Regions from separate parts of the Mesorhizobium sp. M0998 genome, predicted to be linked through region 2. Evidence: predicted binding sites of a transcription regulator. Region 2 holds the regulator's gene; the other holds the start of a gene.

What was found. The regulator HrcA, encoded in region 2, represses chaperone genes, less so after heat shock. The targets are predictions, from matches to a motif close to GTTAGCACTCNCNNNNNGNGAGTGCTAAC.
Positions count from the first base shown of each region.
Region 1: groES (co-chaperone GroES) is a predicted target of HrcA. The motif match lies at 4,265-4,293, and genes of this name have one in related genera.

Region 1 is NZ_JAMYND010000038.1:21,562-29,778, reverse strand. Features, by position in the region: gene NKH59_RS26920 (antitoxin Xre/MbcA/ParS-like domain-containing protein) at 260-916, shown strand; gene NKH59_RS26915 (porin) at 1,233-2,384, shown strand; gene NKH59_RS26910 (S46 family peptidase) at 2,844-3,251, opposite strand; gene NKH59_RS26905 (S46 family peptidase) at 3,196-3,552, opposite strand; gene NKH59_RS26900 (S46 family peptidase) at 3,557-3,901, opposite strand; gene groES (co-chaperone GroES) at 4,346-4,642, shown strand; gene groL (chaperonin GroEL) at 4,708-6,363, shown strand; gene NKH59_RS26885 (ABC transporter permease family protein) at 6,549-6,806, shown strand; gene NKH59_RS26880 (hypothetical protein) at 6,803-6,961, shown strand; gene NKH59_RS26875 (HPP family protein) at 7,783-8,217, shown strand, end outside.
Region 2 is NZ_JAMYND010000023.1:84,409-92,625, forward strand. Features, by position in the region: gene NKH59_RS21470 (complex I NDUFA9 subunit family protein) at 1-719, opposite strand, end outside; gene NKH59_RS21475 (YraN family protein) at 911-1,288, opposite strand; gene rsmI (16S rRNA (cytidine(1402)-2'-O)-methyltransferase) at 1,281-2,207, opposite strand; gene NKH59_RS21485 (hypothetical protein) at 2,384-2,569, shown strand; gene NKH59_RS21490 (low molecular weight protein tyrosine phosphatase family protein) at 2,833-3,156, opposite strand; gene hemW (radical SAM family heme chaperone HemW) at 3,161-4,324, opposite strand; gene rdgB (RdgB/HAM1 family non-canonical purine NTP pyrophosphatase) at 4,321-4,968, opposite strand; gene NKH59_RS21505 (VOC family protein) at 4,983-5,393, opposite strand; gene rph (ribonuclease PH) at 5,427-6,143, opposite strand; gene hrcA (heat-inducible transcriptional repressor HrcA) at 6,290-7,402, shown strand; gene NKH59_RS21520 (hypothetical protein) at 7,439-7,636, shown strand; gene NKH59_RS21525 (PQQ-dependent sugar dehydrogenase) at 7,737-8,217, shown strand, end outside.

The sequences.
Region 1 (8,217 bases), on a different contig from region 2:
TAAACTTGCACAAATGAGCGTCGCGGATAGCGTCCCACTGTGAAGCGTGCACTGCGATGTGCGTCTGTTTCGATCGTGGGGGCAAGACGGTCGTCCATTGATGTTCTTCCCTTTTTTATTGAGAGGCAAAAGTTGAAGCCGCAAGACGGCTGCTAGGTTGCGCGCATACGAAAACGCAACACATCGCCGTCCCCCAAACTTCATGTCTTCAACGCTCTTTCGGAGGCTTGCTGAGGGAATGCTATTGGGAAAGCCAGATATGTCCGCGTCGAGTGATCTTGGGGATGAAAAGCGCAAGACCGAGCTTTCAAGCTTTGTCATGAGGGAGGTGCAGCGCATTCTTGCCCAATGCGATGAGGCGAAGCAGGGTGACAAGGCTGCCGTTGCGCCTTCGGGTTCTCCTTCCAACGAATTGACCGCCGTGGCCGCCGAATTTCTTGGTAGGCTCGAGGCCGAAGCAGCGCGACGGCTAAACGCCCAGGCGGGTGAGATCGCTTCGCGACCACGGGCAGCCGATCATCCGCTCGGGCATCCGGTTCTGAAAGATTGCCCGAGAGAAGGCGCGCGCATTGCAGAATGGGCCGGTCCAGTTGCGGGGTCGACGCATCTCGAGAGACGTTTTGGAATACCGCGGTCCACTTTGTACTGGTGGCAGCGACACAATGATGTGGTTGCCTTTCGGAGAGGCTCCCGGAAGCATGTATTTCCCCTAGCTCAGTTCATCGACGGCAGGCCTATGCCCGGAATCAGGCAGGTCCTTTCCTCGATCTCCGATCCCAGACTGGCTTGGCTGTGGCTGATCAGCCCCTCGCCTCTTCTCAAGGGTCGCGTCCCTATCGAATTGCTCAGAGAAGGTATGAACACAGAAGTTGTTTCATCCGCCGCCCAGGCTGTTTCTCTGATTGAATCTATCTGACAATTGGCCGGATGCCGATGGCTTTCCGCGCATTATGTAAGTGAGCACAAGCAGATGTACCAATTGTGCGATTTGTTCAAATGTACAGTTGTTCAATTTGTGCAAGTAATACAATGGATTTAGTGACAATAATGCAACGGATACTTCTATATATGGTTGGCAAACGGAATTTGAACTTGCACTAATTCGCCCGGTGAATAGCGTTCGAGCCGGGAAGGATGCATTGCGATGCGCATCTTTTTCGATCGTGGGGACAGGGAGCGGTTCGTCCATCGACGTCCTCGCCCCTTTCAAAATCATTGAATGGAGATCAAGTATGAACATCAAGAGCCTTCTTCTCGGCTCAGCTGCGGCTCTGATCGCAGCTTCCGGTGCTCGCGCCGCCGACGCGGTGACGGTCGCCGAGCCGGAACCGGCAGAATACGTCAAGATCTGCGACGTATATGGCTCGGGCTACTTCTACATCCCCGGCACCGAAACCTGCCTGCGCATCGGCGGCTATGTCCGTTACGACATCAGCGCTGGCGACGTTGGCTCCTACGATGGGGCGCGGACCCACGACGTCCAAGACGGCAGCGACCAGGGCACCTGGCGCAAGAACGCCCGCTTTGACCTAAGGACTTGGACCGGCCAGGAAACCGAACTCGGTACTTTGAAGACATACACCGAGACCAAATTCAATTTCGGTAACCGCAACGCCTATTCGGGTCCCGACAGTCCCCAGAACTATGCCTTCAACAGGGGCATCACACTGAACTTCGCCTGGATCCAACTCGGTGGCCTTCGCGTCGGCAAGGACGAATCGGCCTTCGATACGTTTATCGGCTATGCCGGCAACGTCCTCAACGATACGCTCGTTCCCTACGGTGATTTCGACACCAACGTCGTGCAGTACTACTTCGACGCCGGCAATGGCTTCTCCGCCGTGGTATCGCTCGAAGAGGGGTCTGGCGTCGTCGGCACGATCGACAGCTACGTTCCGCATCTTGTCGGCGGCGTGAAGTACACGCAGGGCTGGGGCGCCATCACCGGCGTCGTGGCTTACGACAGCAACTACGAAGAGGTAGCCGGCAAGGTCCGCTTGGATGTAAACGCCACCAACGAACTGTCGCTGTTCATTGTGGCTGGCTATGGGACCGACGACAACCTAACCGATGGGACCTACGCTATTCCTGCCGGCGGTCGCGGCTTCTACAAGCAGTGGGGTGGCAACTGGGCCGTCTGGGGCGGCGGCACCTACAAGTTCAACGAGAAGACCTCTTTCAACCTTCAGGCGGCGTATGACGAGTGGAAGAACCTCGGCATCGCCGCCAATGTCGCCTACGATATCGTTCCTGGTCTGACGATCACGGCCGAAGTCGACTATCTCCACGCTGGCAAGTTCGGGGATGTGGACTTCTCTAACTGGACCAATGCCGACAAGAAGAACAGCGTCGGCGGTCTCCTCCGCTTCCAGCGCTCGTTCTGAGGATTGAAGAGCCCGTTGCCGCGTTCGAAGCAGTAACTGTGAGCCTAATTTGCGGCTGAACCATTGTGTGAGGCTTGTAGAGGCTTTCGGCGAATTGCTTGATCACGGACCTCCAATCCGAGCATTTCGTCGATGAGAAGGGCGCCCTGTTCCCGGGCGCCCTTTTTTAAGCGTTATCATCAGACTCTCTCCCGGGGAAACTGTGGGTAAGAAACAACGCATCGTCCTGCAGGCAGCTGTTTTGGCGTCTGCCTTTGGCTTTTTTTTGCTGATCCTGATCCTGCAGATGGTCAGTTTTTTGGTTGACTAGGCACGCGCAAGCGGGAGGAATCGCGCAGAGACACACGGAAGTTTTTTTCGCCAGCGAAACCCCGACGACCTGATGGGAGTCGCGCCAGCAGGGTGGGTGCCACGTCCGGTGCCACGGACCATGCGAGATGCCGATTGTTGGCGCGTCTGTCAGTTCGCGCGGCCATATTCATTCTGGTGCCGATCTGTTGCCTTTTCTGCTTTTCCCATGCGTTTTAGACCGAGCCATTTGTGAAGCGGGCGGTCAATGGATCTGCGCCTCGCGATTGCCTGCCGTTGCCTGGTTGATCTGGGCGGCATAATCCGAGAGCGAAGGCTGCAACCGCGGTTCGAATTGCGCGAAGTTGAACCGGACTTCATCCGCCGCAGGAACTGGTGGGTTGCGCCGGGAAAGCCGGCGACCATCACAAGGTCGCCTTCCTTGACGCCTTCACAGGCTATGGGTAGCCAACTCTTCGGCCGGTAAGGCACATTGTCGCGCGCATATGGCCGGGAGGAACCATCAGGAGCGACATAGGCGCGATAAAAGCCGAAGTCGCCTGTGTGGCGCGGCCACATCCAATTGTCCGTTTCGCCGCCGAAGGTTACCGATGCCGAGCGCGGGCGCATAGACAAGGCGCACGTCCTCGATTTCGAGCTTCTGCTGGAGATAGTAGGAGGCGCCGCCATAATAGGCCCCTACGTCGCAGCGGCGATTGGGCTGTCCTTCACATGCGGCGATCAGGGCCTTGCGGTTCGTGGCGAGCCGCTCATAGCGGGCAAACTCATTCAGCTTGTCCGAGACGCCCTTGAGCATTTCGGCGGTCACATCCCGCATGTCCTCGATCACATAGATTCGGCTGCCTGGCGCCGCGGGCAATTCTTCACCCAGGGCTCTTCGCCAGAAACCCGTCTGTGAGATAGTCCGGGCCCTCCTTGCTGTGGTATTGGATGGATTCGAACACGCAGTGATGATTGGTTGCGACCAGCCCTTGTGGACTGACGAACGAGGCGGAGCATCCGCCCAGTGATACGATCGCGTTGAGCGGGTCAGCGTCCAGACGGCCCAGCTGGGCGGGATCGATCTGGAGCCCATCCGCGCGCATGGCCGCGCCCACTTCCGCAGTCTGGCCCGGCATCCACATACCTTCGTCCGCCGACGTAGCCGTGACCGTCCAGAGCAAGGCGATGGCAGTTGCTTTGGCCAAACATTTCAAATTCGAGTTCATGCTGACTGTCGCTCTCATCTTGCCTGCTGTTCTCCGCAGATTGGATTGGTGACTATCGGGATGGCCGGAGTCCTGGCGCCCGCGCGGCGGCCAACACCGTAAACACCGAGTGGACCCGTTAACCGCAAGAGTCCTGATGGCGTTCACCTCTCATATTTGTCGCGCGCAACGTTTGCGGATCATCCGCTGCACCAATCGTGCCAAATGAATAAAGCCTTCAGTTACAAATGGTGAGCCGCCCCATCCATGTCCGATCTCCGACGTCTTTCACGTAAAGGGCTCGGTGCTTCCACGCTCGTTTGCTCTTCGCCCGTCCCTCTTCCGTCTTGACTAGCAGGAGCCTACGGCCTATCTCACTGCCGCGTTAGCACTCGCTTCTGGTGAGTGCTAACCACGCTCCGGCAACGGAGAACCGTTCAACATCCGCACCAGGGAAATCCAAAAATGGCAAAGTCGAATTTCCGGCCGCTGCATGACCGCGTGGTCGTTCGCCGCGTCGAGTCCGAAGCGAAGACCGCCGGCGGGATCATCATCCCCGACACGGCGAAGGAAAAGCCGCAGGAAGGCGAGATCATCGCCGTCGGTTCCGGCGCCCGTGACGAGGTCGGCAAGCTCGTCCCGCTGGACGTCAAGGCCGGCGACCGCATCCTGTTCGGCAAGTGGTCGGGCACCGAAGTCAAGCTCAACGGCGAAGACCTTCTGATCATGAAGGAAGCGGACATCATGGGCGTCATCGGCTGACACGCCGCCGCCTTTCATCCGCACCATCCAATCTGAATTTCGGGCGAAATGCCCAGGAGTAACAAATGGCTGCCAAAGACGTAAAATTCTCCCGTGACGCTCGTGAGCGCATGCTGCGCGGCGTCAACATCCTCGCCGACGCGGTGAAGGTCACGCTCGGCCCCAAAGGCCGCAACGTCGTCATCGACAAGTCGTTCGGCGCACCGCGCATCACCAAGGACGGCGTCACCGTCGCCAAGGAAATCGAGCTTGAGGACAAGTTCGAAAACATGGGCGCGCAGATGGTCCGCGAAGTTGCTTCGAAGACCAACGACATCGCCGGCGACGGCACTACGACCGCGACCGTTCTGGCACAGTCGATCGTCCAGGAAGGCCACAAGTCGGTTGCCGCCGGCATGAACCCGATGGACCTCAAGCGCGGCATCGACCTCGCCGTCGCCGACGTCGTCGCGACGCTGATCAAGAACGCCAAGAAGATCAAGACCTCGGAAGAGGTTGCCCAGGTCGGCACCATCGCCGGCAATGGCGACGTTTCGGTCGGCTCGATGATCGCGGAAGCGATGCAGAAGGTCGGCAATGAGGGCGTCATCACCGTCGAGGAAGCAAAGACCGCCGAGACCGAGCTTGAAGTCGTTGAAGGCATGCAGTTCGACCGCGGCTATCTCTCGCCCTACTTCGTCACCAACGCCGAGAAGATGGTTGCGGATCTGGAAGACGCCTACATTCTTCTCCACGAGAAGAAGCTCTCCAACCTGCAGGCCATGCTGCCGATCCTCGAGGCCGTCGTGCAGACCTCGAAGCCGCTGGTCATCATCTCGGAAGATGTCGAAGGCGAGGCCCTGGCCACGCTGGTCGTCAACAAGCTGCGCGGTGGCCTGAAAATCGCCGCCGTCAAGGCGCCGGGCTTTGGTGATCGCCGTAAGGCCATGCTGGAAGACATCGCCATCCTCACCGGTGGCCAGGTCATTTCCGAAGACCTCGGCATCAAGCTCGAGAATGTCGGCCTCAACATGCTCGGCCGCGCCAAGAAGGTGTCGATCTCCAAGGAGAACACCACCATCGTTGACGGCGCCGGCAAGAAGGAAGAGATCCAGGGCCGCGTCGCCCAGATCAAGCAGCAGATCGAAGAGACCACCTCGGACTACGACAAGGAGAAGCTGCAGGAACGTCTCGCCAAGCTGGCGGGCGGCGTTGCCGTCATCCGCGTCGGCGGTGCGACCGAAGTGGAAGTCAAGGAAAAGAAGGACCGCGTCGATGACGCCCTCAACGCGACCCGCGCGGCCGTCGAAGAAGGCATCGTTCCCGGCGGCGGCGTCGCCCTGCTGCGCGCTTCGCTGGCCATCACCGTCACTGGCGCCAACTCCGACCAGACCGCCGGCATCGCCATCGTGCGTCGCGCGCTGCAGGCTCCGGCCCGTCAGATCGCGGCCAACGCCGGTGCGGAAGCATCGATCGTCGCCGGCAAGATCCTTGAGAACAAGGGGGCGACCTTCGGTTACAACGCCCAGACCGGCGAATATGGCGACATGATCGCCATGGGTATCGTCGATCCGGTCAAGGTTGTGCGCACGGCTCTGCAGGACGCGGCCTCGGTCGCCGGCCTGCTGGTCACCACCGAAGCCATGATCGCGGAGGCTCCGAAGAAGGAGTCGGTTGGCGGCGGCATGCCGGCTGGTATGCCCGGCGGTGGCATGGGCGGCATGGGCGGTATGGATTTCTAATCCAGCCCTCTATCAACCTACAGCGGAAAGGGCGGCAGCAATGCCGCCCTTTTTTGTGTGCCGAGCATGATCGACAGCTTTAGACGTGCAAGTCCTCTACCCAGCCTGATGGCAGCGAAGCGCAACGGCGTCGTCGTGAGACGGGGTCTGGCCGTGTCCTTTCGTTCAGCCGCTGGTCGAAACTCGTGCTGCCTTCCGCCGTGCCGTCGATCTTTACAGGGCTGCGAGAAGGCCTTGCCAACGGCTGGCAGACCCTGCTTGCGGTAGAACTCATCGCATCGTTCGAAAGGCTCCGATACCTGATCGCCTATGGTCGTCAGCTCTTTCAATTGGAACTCGTTCTTTCGGCCATGATCGTGGTCGGCCTGACCGGATTGGGACCCACGGCCTGCTCACGCTTGCCTAAAACCATCTGCAACGCTGGCGTCCGGAGACCCAGATGAGCCTGATCACGATTACAGGTCTGGATAGGCTGTCGCACGGCGCTTCCATCGCACCGCCGCCCTTCCGCTTCATCGGCCGACATCTGCGGCCGCTTGCGGAGCCGATGGCGCTGCTCGCGATTTTGGGAGTTGCTCGCCCATGCCGGCGCTGCTGACCCACGTTTCTACCGCGGCTGGAAGAGGTGGCGGCCGCGGCATGGCAGAGTTCAGCCGAGGTGGCCTTGGCTCCAATCTTCTGGCGAGCCTGGAACCCTGATCGGTTTCGTGTGTGGCAGTGTGGCGGAAACGCGTTTGGTCTGGTGATCGGATTTTCTCGCCTCATCGAACGCCTGAGAGGCTCGTGGTCGCGGTTGTATTACCGCTATTACGTGACCTGATCACGTTGACGATGCCAGCACCTTCATTGGCCACTTTCTGGACCATGTACGTCACATCAGGCTCCCCCGCCCGATCGACACGAGCCGGCTCTGTAACCAAGCCGCCGTCATATGGCGGTTCCACGACGGCACTGGCGGCAGTCGTCTTCTCAGCGGCTACAGGTGGACGTTTCAGCAGCCAACGAATCCGATGGTGGCAAGGACAGGCAGACCAAGCACCGCGTAGAAGCCGTACTCCGCTGGAGTTCGCCTCGGAAGTGGAGCGACAAGGGCCTGATTTGTCTTGCCATGCCGACATTGTCAGCACGCTTTTCGAAGCCTCTGAATTCCTTAGTGTCCATCCCAGCTCGACCTCCGACCATCCCCATTTCCGGCTGCCCGCGGCACGACAGCCCTTGGCCTCTAGCTGCGCTCGAGCGGATCAGCGTGCCGTCCGCCTCCTCTGGCTGATCAAAATGTCTGCACCCATTTGGCAATGGCCGCTTCGCGCAAAAGTATTCCCCCGTGAGCCGGCTTTCCGAATTGGCTTAACTTCCAAATCTGTGGCTTTGCCTGCATTGCGGAGCGCGGAGTTCCGACCACTCGCCCAAGGGTATGCCATGGCGTTTCGTCTCTTTGTTCCGATCCTTGCCGGTGCAACGCTGCGCGAGCGGCTGCTCGCCTGCATCGGGGCCATGATCGGCATCGCATTGACTGGCGTGATCAGTGCGCTGGCGAACGGGTCTGGCCCACATGTCGCACTGCTGGTTGCTCCAATGGGAGCATCGGCCGTGCTGCTCTTTGCCGTGCCTTCAAGCCCGCTGGCGCAACCTTGGTCGATTATCGGTGGCAATACGATTTCGGCGCTGGTCGGGGTGATCGTGGCGCATTTCGTGCATGAACCCGTCCTTGCTACCGGCATTGCGGTGGCGCTGGCCATCGCCGCCATGTCGTTCACGCGCTGCCTGCATCCGCCGGGTGGCGCCGCCGCCTTAACCGCGGTGTTCGGCGGACCGGCCGTCTTCAGCTCGGGCTTGCTGTTTCCCTTCGTTCCG
Region 2 (8,217 bases):
GCGATCTCCCGAAGCAGTTCCTTATAGGTATAGATGCGCGGGCCACCGAATTCGAATATGGATGAACCCGTGTGGGTTCGCCCGTCGATCAGCCGGCTCACTGCTTCGGCGACGTCCGCCACATAGACCGGCTGAAGCCGTGTGCCACCATCGCCGAACAGCGGATAGACCGGCAGGAGGCGTATCATCCTCACAATGGTCGTGAGGAAAGCGTCGTCAGGTCCTGTCATGACGGCGGGACGCACAATGAAAGCGCCGGGAAATGCGCTTTCCACGGCACCCTCTCCGCGCCCACGCGCCCTTATGTAATTCGAATCCGATTGAGGGTCGGAGCCGATCCCTGAAATCAGGACGAACTGGTCGATCGCGCGGTCGCGCGACGCGGCAGCGAGATCGGCCGCGGCTTTCACATGCACGCGTTCAAAGGTCTGGACGCCGTGCTCGACGTAAAGACTGACAGCATTCACGACCGCCTGTGATCCGGTAATGGCCGACCTGATCGAGGACGCATCCAATATATCCGCCTCGACTGCCTCGGGCATCCTTGTAATCGAGGAAAAGACCAGGGCCACGCGAGCCGGATGGCGAGATGCAGCGCGCACCGTGAAACCTCTTTCCAGGAGCCGCTTCACGATCCTGCGCCCGAGAAAGCCAGTTCCGCCGAACACGGTGACGATCCGTACCGGGTTGAGATCGTCAGGATCCATTTGCCTCGCCATCCCTTTGTCCTCGCATAGCTGCCACGAGGACTGCCCAGGCCGGCATTTGAACCAGCCCGTCGAACATCAGGACGATTGGGGAACAACGCAGGAACGCTTTTGTTCCAGTCAGCGCTGGGCGGATGCTTGACAGATCGGCAACCATGATCTGAACCGCAGGCGCAGCAAAACGGCCCCACTTCGAGAATGGCCTAGTTTCGCCCGTAAAACACATTCTTGACATGCACCGGCCAGCGCCACGGCAGCACCGCCACCATGTCGAAGCGCACCGATAATTTTCCGTAGTCGGATTGGCGCGACAGCCAGAAATCGGCGGCGCCTTCGATGCGGTGCTCCGATTCGCGACCGACGGCTTCCATTGCCTCCATCAGAGTGCGGCGCGCCTTGACCTCGACAATCAGCACCAGATCGCCACGCCGTGCGATCAGGTCGATCTCGCCGAACCTGGTGCGGTGGCGGCGTGCAAGAATTCGGTAGCCTTTCAGCATCAGCGCCGCCGCCGCCAGCCATTCGCCGTGATGGCCGCGCCGGTAGGCCTTTTGCCGGCTGGCGCTCGGCCGTTCAGCCATCGCCGCCTCCGCCGGTCCCGTCTCTTCCGGCATTCTTGAGGTCGAGCAGCCGACGATAGAGCGCCTGCTTCTGGCCACCCGTCATCTTGGCGGCTTCCGCCGCTGCCTTGGAGGCCGGCATCTCGGCGGCGAGCGAAAGCAGCAGCCGGTCGATGTCTTCTGGCTCATCAGCGACCGCATCGGCCGGGCCGACGCAGATGACGATTTCACCCTTGGGCGTATCGGCTCCCGCATAATGGCTGGCGAGCGATTGCAGGGTGCCGGTCCGCATCTCCTCGAAAGTCTTGGTCAGCTCGCGGCCGATCGCCGCTTTGCGGGCACCGCCCAGCACCTCGACCATGGCACTGAGCGTCTCGGCCAGCCGGCGCGGCGATTCGAATAAGATCAACGTTGCTGGCGCCGCCTTCAGCGCTTCCAGCCGCGTCAGCCGCTGCCCGGACTTCACCGGCAGGAAGCCGGCAAACAGAAACGCGTCCGAGGGCAGGCCGGATGCCGTCAAGGCGGCAAGTGCTGCTGATGGGCCGGGGATCGGCACGACACGAATGCCACGTTCCAGCGCCTCACCGACCAGCCGGTAGCCGGGGTCGGAGATGAGCGGCGTGCCGGCATCCGAGTTCAGCGCTCCGCTTTGGCCGGCCTCGAGCGCCGCGATCAGCTTCGGTCCGGCCTCGCCGGCATTGTGCTCGTGGTAGGCGGTGGTGCGGCGGCGGATGCCGTAGCGGTCGAGCAGCACGCGGCTGACACGTGTGTCCTCGCAAGCGACGATATCGGCGGCGGCGAGCGTTTCCAGCGCGCGCAGCGTGATGTCGGCGAGATTGCCGATAGGCGTCGCCACCAGGTAGAGCGCCGGCTCGAGCGGCCGGGCGGCGATTTCGGTCTGCCCGACCACGTAACTGCGTTTGGCCGATTCGCCGGTCACCTGCACAACTCCGTTCGACCCTGTTTGGCACGGCTCACGCTTGGTTGCAAAAGCCTGGGTTGCAAAGGCCCTGGTTCCAAAAGGGATGCCGACGTGAACCAGCCGCCATGCCTTCGCCACAGTAGGGAACGAAACCGTTGCCGGCGAATTTTACCCCTGATCTCGGGAGGAGCAGGATGGACAGCCTGACGATACAGGACGTTTTCGAACCCTACTATGCCGGCCGCAAACGCTTCGCCGCACCATGCGACAAGAGCCGGCCTGCCGAAGCCGCAGATGGCAGAGCCAAGAAGCCGCTTGCACGCCAGCGATCGGCAGAGAGCAAGCCCGCAAACGAAACCGACCGCACGATGGAGCACTGACCGGACGATGCCCAATCGCTTCGACATTTTCATCACCCGCCTCGAAACAAAAAGCGCCCGCGATGGCGCAGCGTCACATTCCACAGACGACCAGCACCATGCCTCACGCGACAAAAGCGAGATCAAGCCGGTCCGTTCCGGAGAGACCAGCGAAAAAGATCGCGCCAAACACCGCCACAAGCACGAGGCTTGACCCCGCAAACCTTAGCGATCGGTCGAGACAGTTCTCGAAGCGCGGTTGCGCATGCTCCGCGATGTATCGTTCAACCCAGATACTTCGAGACACGCGCCTCCAGCAGGCCCACCAGAGCCGGGTCCATGAATGCATAGTCGTCGGGAATATCGAGGCAGATTACCCGAGCCTTTTTCAGGCTTGTCTTGAATTTCTGCTGCAGTTTGGCGCGGTGCGTTTTTTCCATCACGAAGATGATGTCGGCCCAGGCGACGAGTTCATGCGTCAACGGAATGTCGGCATCGTGATTAGTGCCGGCCGAAGCGACCTCGATGTCCCGCCGCTTGGAAAACACCTGCTCCGCCGTCGGGCTGCGCAAGCGATTCTGGCTGCAGATGAAGAGAACGTTCTTCAACGTGCTATCTGGCCAAATCCGCCACGACCGCATCGAGCACGATCATGCCGGCCGGCGTGGCGCGCAGGCGCGCATTGCCGATCGGCGCCACCAGGCCTTCGTCCTGCAGTACCGACAGCCGTGCCGTCGACAGGCCGCGCCCTGAAAATGCCTCGTAGCGGGAAAGGTCGATGCCTTCCGCCAGCCTCAGCCCCATCAGCAGGAACTCGTCGGCCTCTTCCGACCGCGTCAGGATCTCGCCGCCGGTAACGCCATGGCCCTTGGCCTCGACCAGATTGGCCCAAGTCTCCGGCATTTTCTCGGCGATCGTCACCACGCGCCGGCCATTTTCGACGAACCGGCCATGCGCGCCGGGACCGACGCCGACATATTCGCCATAACGCCAGTAGGTGAGATTGTGCCGGCTTTCGGCGCCGGGCCTGGCATGGTTGGAAATCTCGTAGGCCGGCAGTCCGCGCGCGGCGGTGATCTCCTGTGTCAACGCGTAGAGATCGGCGGCAAGCTCATTGTCTGGAATGATGAACTTCCTTGCCGCATGCAGCGCATGGAACGGCGTGCCTTCCTCGATGGTCAGCTGATAGAGCGACAGATGGTCTGCGGCGTGGCCGATCGCCTGCTCGAGCTCCGCCTGCCACGCTTCCGGCGTCTGACCGGGCCGCGCGTAGATCAGGTCGAACGACAGCCGTGGGAATATCTCGCGCGCCAGGCCGATCGCATGCAGGGCCTCATCGACATTGTGCAAACGGCCGAGGAAGCGCAGATCCTTGTCGTGCAGCGCCTGCACGCCAAGCGATACCCGGTTGACGCCGGCCGCGCGATAGCCGCGAAAGCGCTCGGCCTCGACGGAGGAGGGATTGGCCTCCAGTGTCACCTCGATGCCATCAGGCACCGTCCAGTTCTTCGCCACTGCATCCAGCACCGCCGCCACGGTCTGCGGTTTCATCAGCGATGGCGTGCCGCCGCCAAGAAAGATACTGGTCACCTCGCGCGGCCCGGTGCGGCCGCGCATCGTCGCCAGCTCGGTCTCGAAGGCGCGGGCAAAACGCTCCTGGTCGACCGGCTGGTGGCGGACATGGCTGTTGAAGTCGCAATACGGGCATTTGGCCGCGCAGAACGGCCAGTGGACGTAGACGCCGAAACCAGGCCTGCGGTCGAGCAGCATGGTCATACGGCGGCCAATCGGGCTTGCGCGAATTTCTGGAAGGCGCGGGCACGGTGCGACAATGCGGTTGGCTGGCCGGGCTTCCAGCCATGCTTGTCCTTCGCGCTCATCTCGCCGAAGGTCTTCTCGAACCCATCGGGCAAGAACACCGGATCGTAGCCGAAGCCGAGCTCGCCGCGCGGCGGCCATACCAGCGTGCCCTCGACCTCACCGCGAAAATATTCCGCCTGGCCATCGGGGAAGGCCAGGCAGATGACCGCGACAAAGCGGCCCTTGCGCTGGGCAGGCGTGATCGCGCCAACTTCTTGCAAGGCCACTTCCGTGCGCTGCATGGCCATGCCGAAGTCGCGGGAGCCGTCCGGCGTCTCAGCCCAGTTGGCGGTGTAGACGCCGGGTGCGCCGTCGAGCGCATCGACACACAGGCCGGAATCGTCCGACAGCGCCGGCAATCCAGTGGCCTTGGCGGCGGCCAAGGCTTTTATGAGGGCGTTCTCCTCGAAAGTGGTGCCGGTCTCGTCCGGTTCCGGCAGGCCGTATTCCTTTGCGGACTTCGCTTCAATGCCGAATGGCGCCATCAGATCGGCGAATTCTCGCAATTTGCCGGCGTTGTGGCTTGCGACGATGATCTTATGCCCATCAAGCGAATGAATAGTTGGCGAATGCATCAGATGCCCCAAATTCGTGGCTCGGCGAATTCGATCGAATTGCCGGAGGGATCGCGAATATAGATCGAGCGGCCGCCTTGCGGCCACTCGAACTCGCTTTCGATGGCGATTTTCTTCGCCTCAAGATGCGCTTTCCAGCGTGGGATTTCATCCGCGCTTGCGGCGAAGCAAAGATGGCCCTGGCCGACCGCGCCATGCGGCGGCACGGGCAGCTTGGCGTCGGCCCGCGGCGGCACTTTGGTGGCCTCGGCATTGAAGATAAGCAGCACGCCGTCGCCGCAGCGGAAGAAGAGATGCCTGCCATCGACCTTACCGAGCAGATCGAGCCCGAGCACGCCCGAATAGAACCGTTCCGCGGCAGCAAGGTCGGTCACGTAGAGTGCTGATTCCAGGATTGCGGAAGGAGTCACAGGATCGCCAATCTCATCAATATTGGACCGCAGCTAAGCCACCGCCATTTGCTGCAAGCTGACCAGGCGCTGAATGCCTTTCTTGGCGAGCCCCATCAGCGCCGCGAACTGCTCTTCCGAGAACGGCTCGCCCTCGGCCGTGCCTTGGATCTCGACGATGCCGCCCTTGCCGGTCATGACGAAATTGGCGTCGGTGCCGGCCGAGGAATCCTCGATGTAGTCGAGGTCGATGACCGGCTGGCCATCATGGATTCCGCAGGAGATTGCCGCAACGTGATCCTTCAGCACCTTGCTCAGGCTCGCCATCTGGCGGGCTTCCATCCAGCGCAGGCAATCGTAGAGCGCCACCCAGCCGCCGGTGATCGAAGCGGTGCGCGTGCCGCCGTCGGCCTGGATCACGTCGCAGTCGACGGTGATCTGCTGCTCGCCGAGCGCCTGCAGATTGACCACGGCGCGCAGGGAGCGGCCGATCAGCCGCTGGATTTCCAGCGTGCGGCCGCCTTGTTTGCCGGACGAAGCCTCGCGGCGCATGCGCTCGCCGGTCGAACGCGGCAGCATGCCGTATTCCGCCGTCACCCAGCCCTTGCCGGAGTTGCGCATCCAGCCCGGCACCTTTTCCTCCAGGCTGGCCGTACACAGCACATGCGTGTCGCCGAACTTCACCAGGCACGAGCCTTCCGCATGCTTGGAGACGCCGCGCTCGAAGGAGATGGGGCGCATTTCGTCGAATTGGCGTTTGGAAGGGCGCATTCAGGCTTCTTTCTTTCTTCGGAATCTTGGCCGGGGAATCTTGGCCGGCTTGTAGCCGCACGGGGCGTGAGGCGCAAAGGAAAATGGACCGGTTGCGCCGACACCGCGGAAGTCTATATCTTCGGGGCGGAGGTTTTTGGCTCGAAATGACAAAGGCAGTCGATCCCGGTTTGCAGTCGCACGTGCTCCCGTCGCACGCGCTGCAATCGCCCGCGCTTCAATCGCTCGACATGCGTTCGCGCGACATCTTCCGGCGCATCGTCGATTCCTATTTGAGGGATGGCGAGCCGGTCGGTTCGCGCAGCTTGTCGCGCATCCTGCCGTCGTCGCTGTCGCCGGCCACCATCCGCAACGTGATGAGCGACCTTGAGCATCTCGGCCTGATCTATGCGCCGCACATTTCGGCTGGCCGGCTGCCGACCCAGGCAGGCCTGCGCTTCTTCGTCGATGCTTTCATGGAACTTGGTGACCTCTCCGACGAGGAGCGCCGCACCATCGAGGCCCAGGTGCGCGCCTCCGGCTCGGGCGCAACTCTGGAGCATATGCTGACCGAGGCCAGCCAGATGCTGTCCGGCATGTCGCGCGGCGCCGGCCTCGTGCTCGCCGCCAAGAATGAGGCGGCGCTTAAGCACATCGAATTCATCCAGCTCGAGCCGACCAAGGCGCTGGCCGTGCTGGTCTCGCAGAACGGCGACGTCGAAAATCGCGTCATCGATCTGCCCGCCGGCATCACCATCTCGCAATTGCACGAAGCCTCTAACTTCCTCAACGCCCATATCCGCGGTCGCACCCTGGCCGAGGCGCGGGTCGAGATCGCCCGCATCAAGGAAGAGACCAGGGCGGCCCTCGACACGCTGTCGCAGGATCTGGTCGAGAAGGGCCTGGCGGTCTGGGCAGGCGCTGAAAGCGGCGTGCCTGGGCGGCTTATCGTGCGCGGTCGCGCCAATCTCCTGGAAAACGTCACTGCCCAGGCCGACATAGAATTGCTGCGGCATCTGTTTGAGGATCTGGAGACGCAGGATGGGCTGATCCAGCTTCTCGACCTCGCCGAGGCAGGCCCAGGCGTGCGCATATTCATCGGTTCGGAAAACAAGCTGTTTTCGCTGTCTGGCTCCTCGCTGGTGGTGGCACCCTATCGCGACAAGGACGCGCGTGTCGTCGGTGCGCTCGGCGTCATCGGGCCGACGCGGCTGAATTATGCGCGCATAGTACCGATGGTCGACTATACGGCGCAGCTGATTTCGCGCATGCTGAGCTAGGAGCCGCCGCGGGCCTGCCGCAAGGAGGAGAAAAGAATGGCGCTGGAATCGTTCAAGGCCCAGATCAGTCTGCTGCTCGAAGAAATGATCAACCAGCCAGAGGATCAGCACGAGGTACAAGAGCAGTTGCGCGAGAAGCTGCAAGAGATGCGGGCGATGGGTTTACCGCTGCCGGCCGATCTGGTCGCGCTGGAAAAGCGCCTCGACGACGACTTTTACGCCTCTGGCAACTGAACGGGTTCGGCTTCAAATCCTCGTGTGCTGGACGGCCGCTTGGAACGATCAATACCTGATGCCGTTTGCCCCTGTTCGAGGCGAATCCCGGAGGACGTTGATGATCCGATCTGGCGGCTTTGCGGCCTTGGCCGCTGCCCTCCTTGTTGCGACACCGGCAGCCGCCCAGCAGGCGGACCAGAATGTGCTCAAAGGCGAAGCCGCGTTTGGCGATTGGCACGCCGACAGGCCTGGCGTCCGACGCCTGATTGGGCCGCGAGACATGCCGGCAGCCGACCCCGCCCAATCCGCTTCGAACGGCGCCGGCGTGGCGGAACGGCCCGAAAGCGCCAAGCCAGAATTGCCGTCGGGCTTTTCGGCTGAAATGATCGCATCCGGCATCGTCAATCCACGTGTCGTGCGCGTCGCTCCGAATGGCGACCTGTTTGTTGCCAACAGCCATGCCGACCAAATACGCGTCTATCGTCTCGCCGAGGGCAGCGCCAGGCCCATCGAGAAAGCGATCTTCGCCAAGGGGCTCAATTATCCCTACGGCATCGCCTTCTATCCGCCAGGAGACAAACCGCAATGGGTTTATGTCG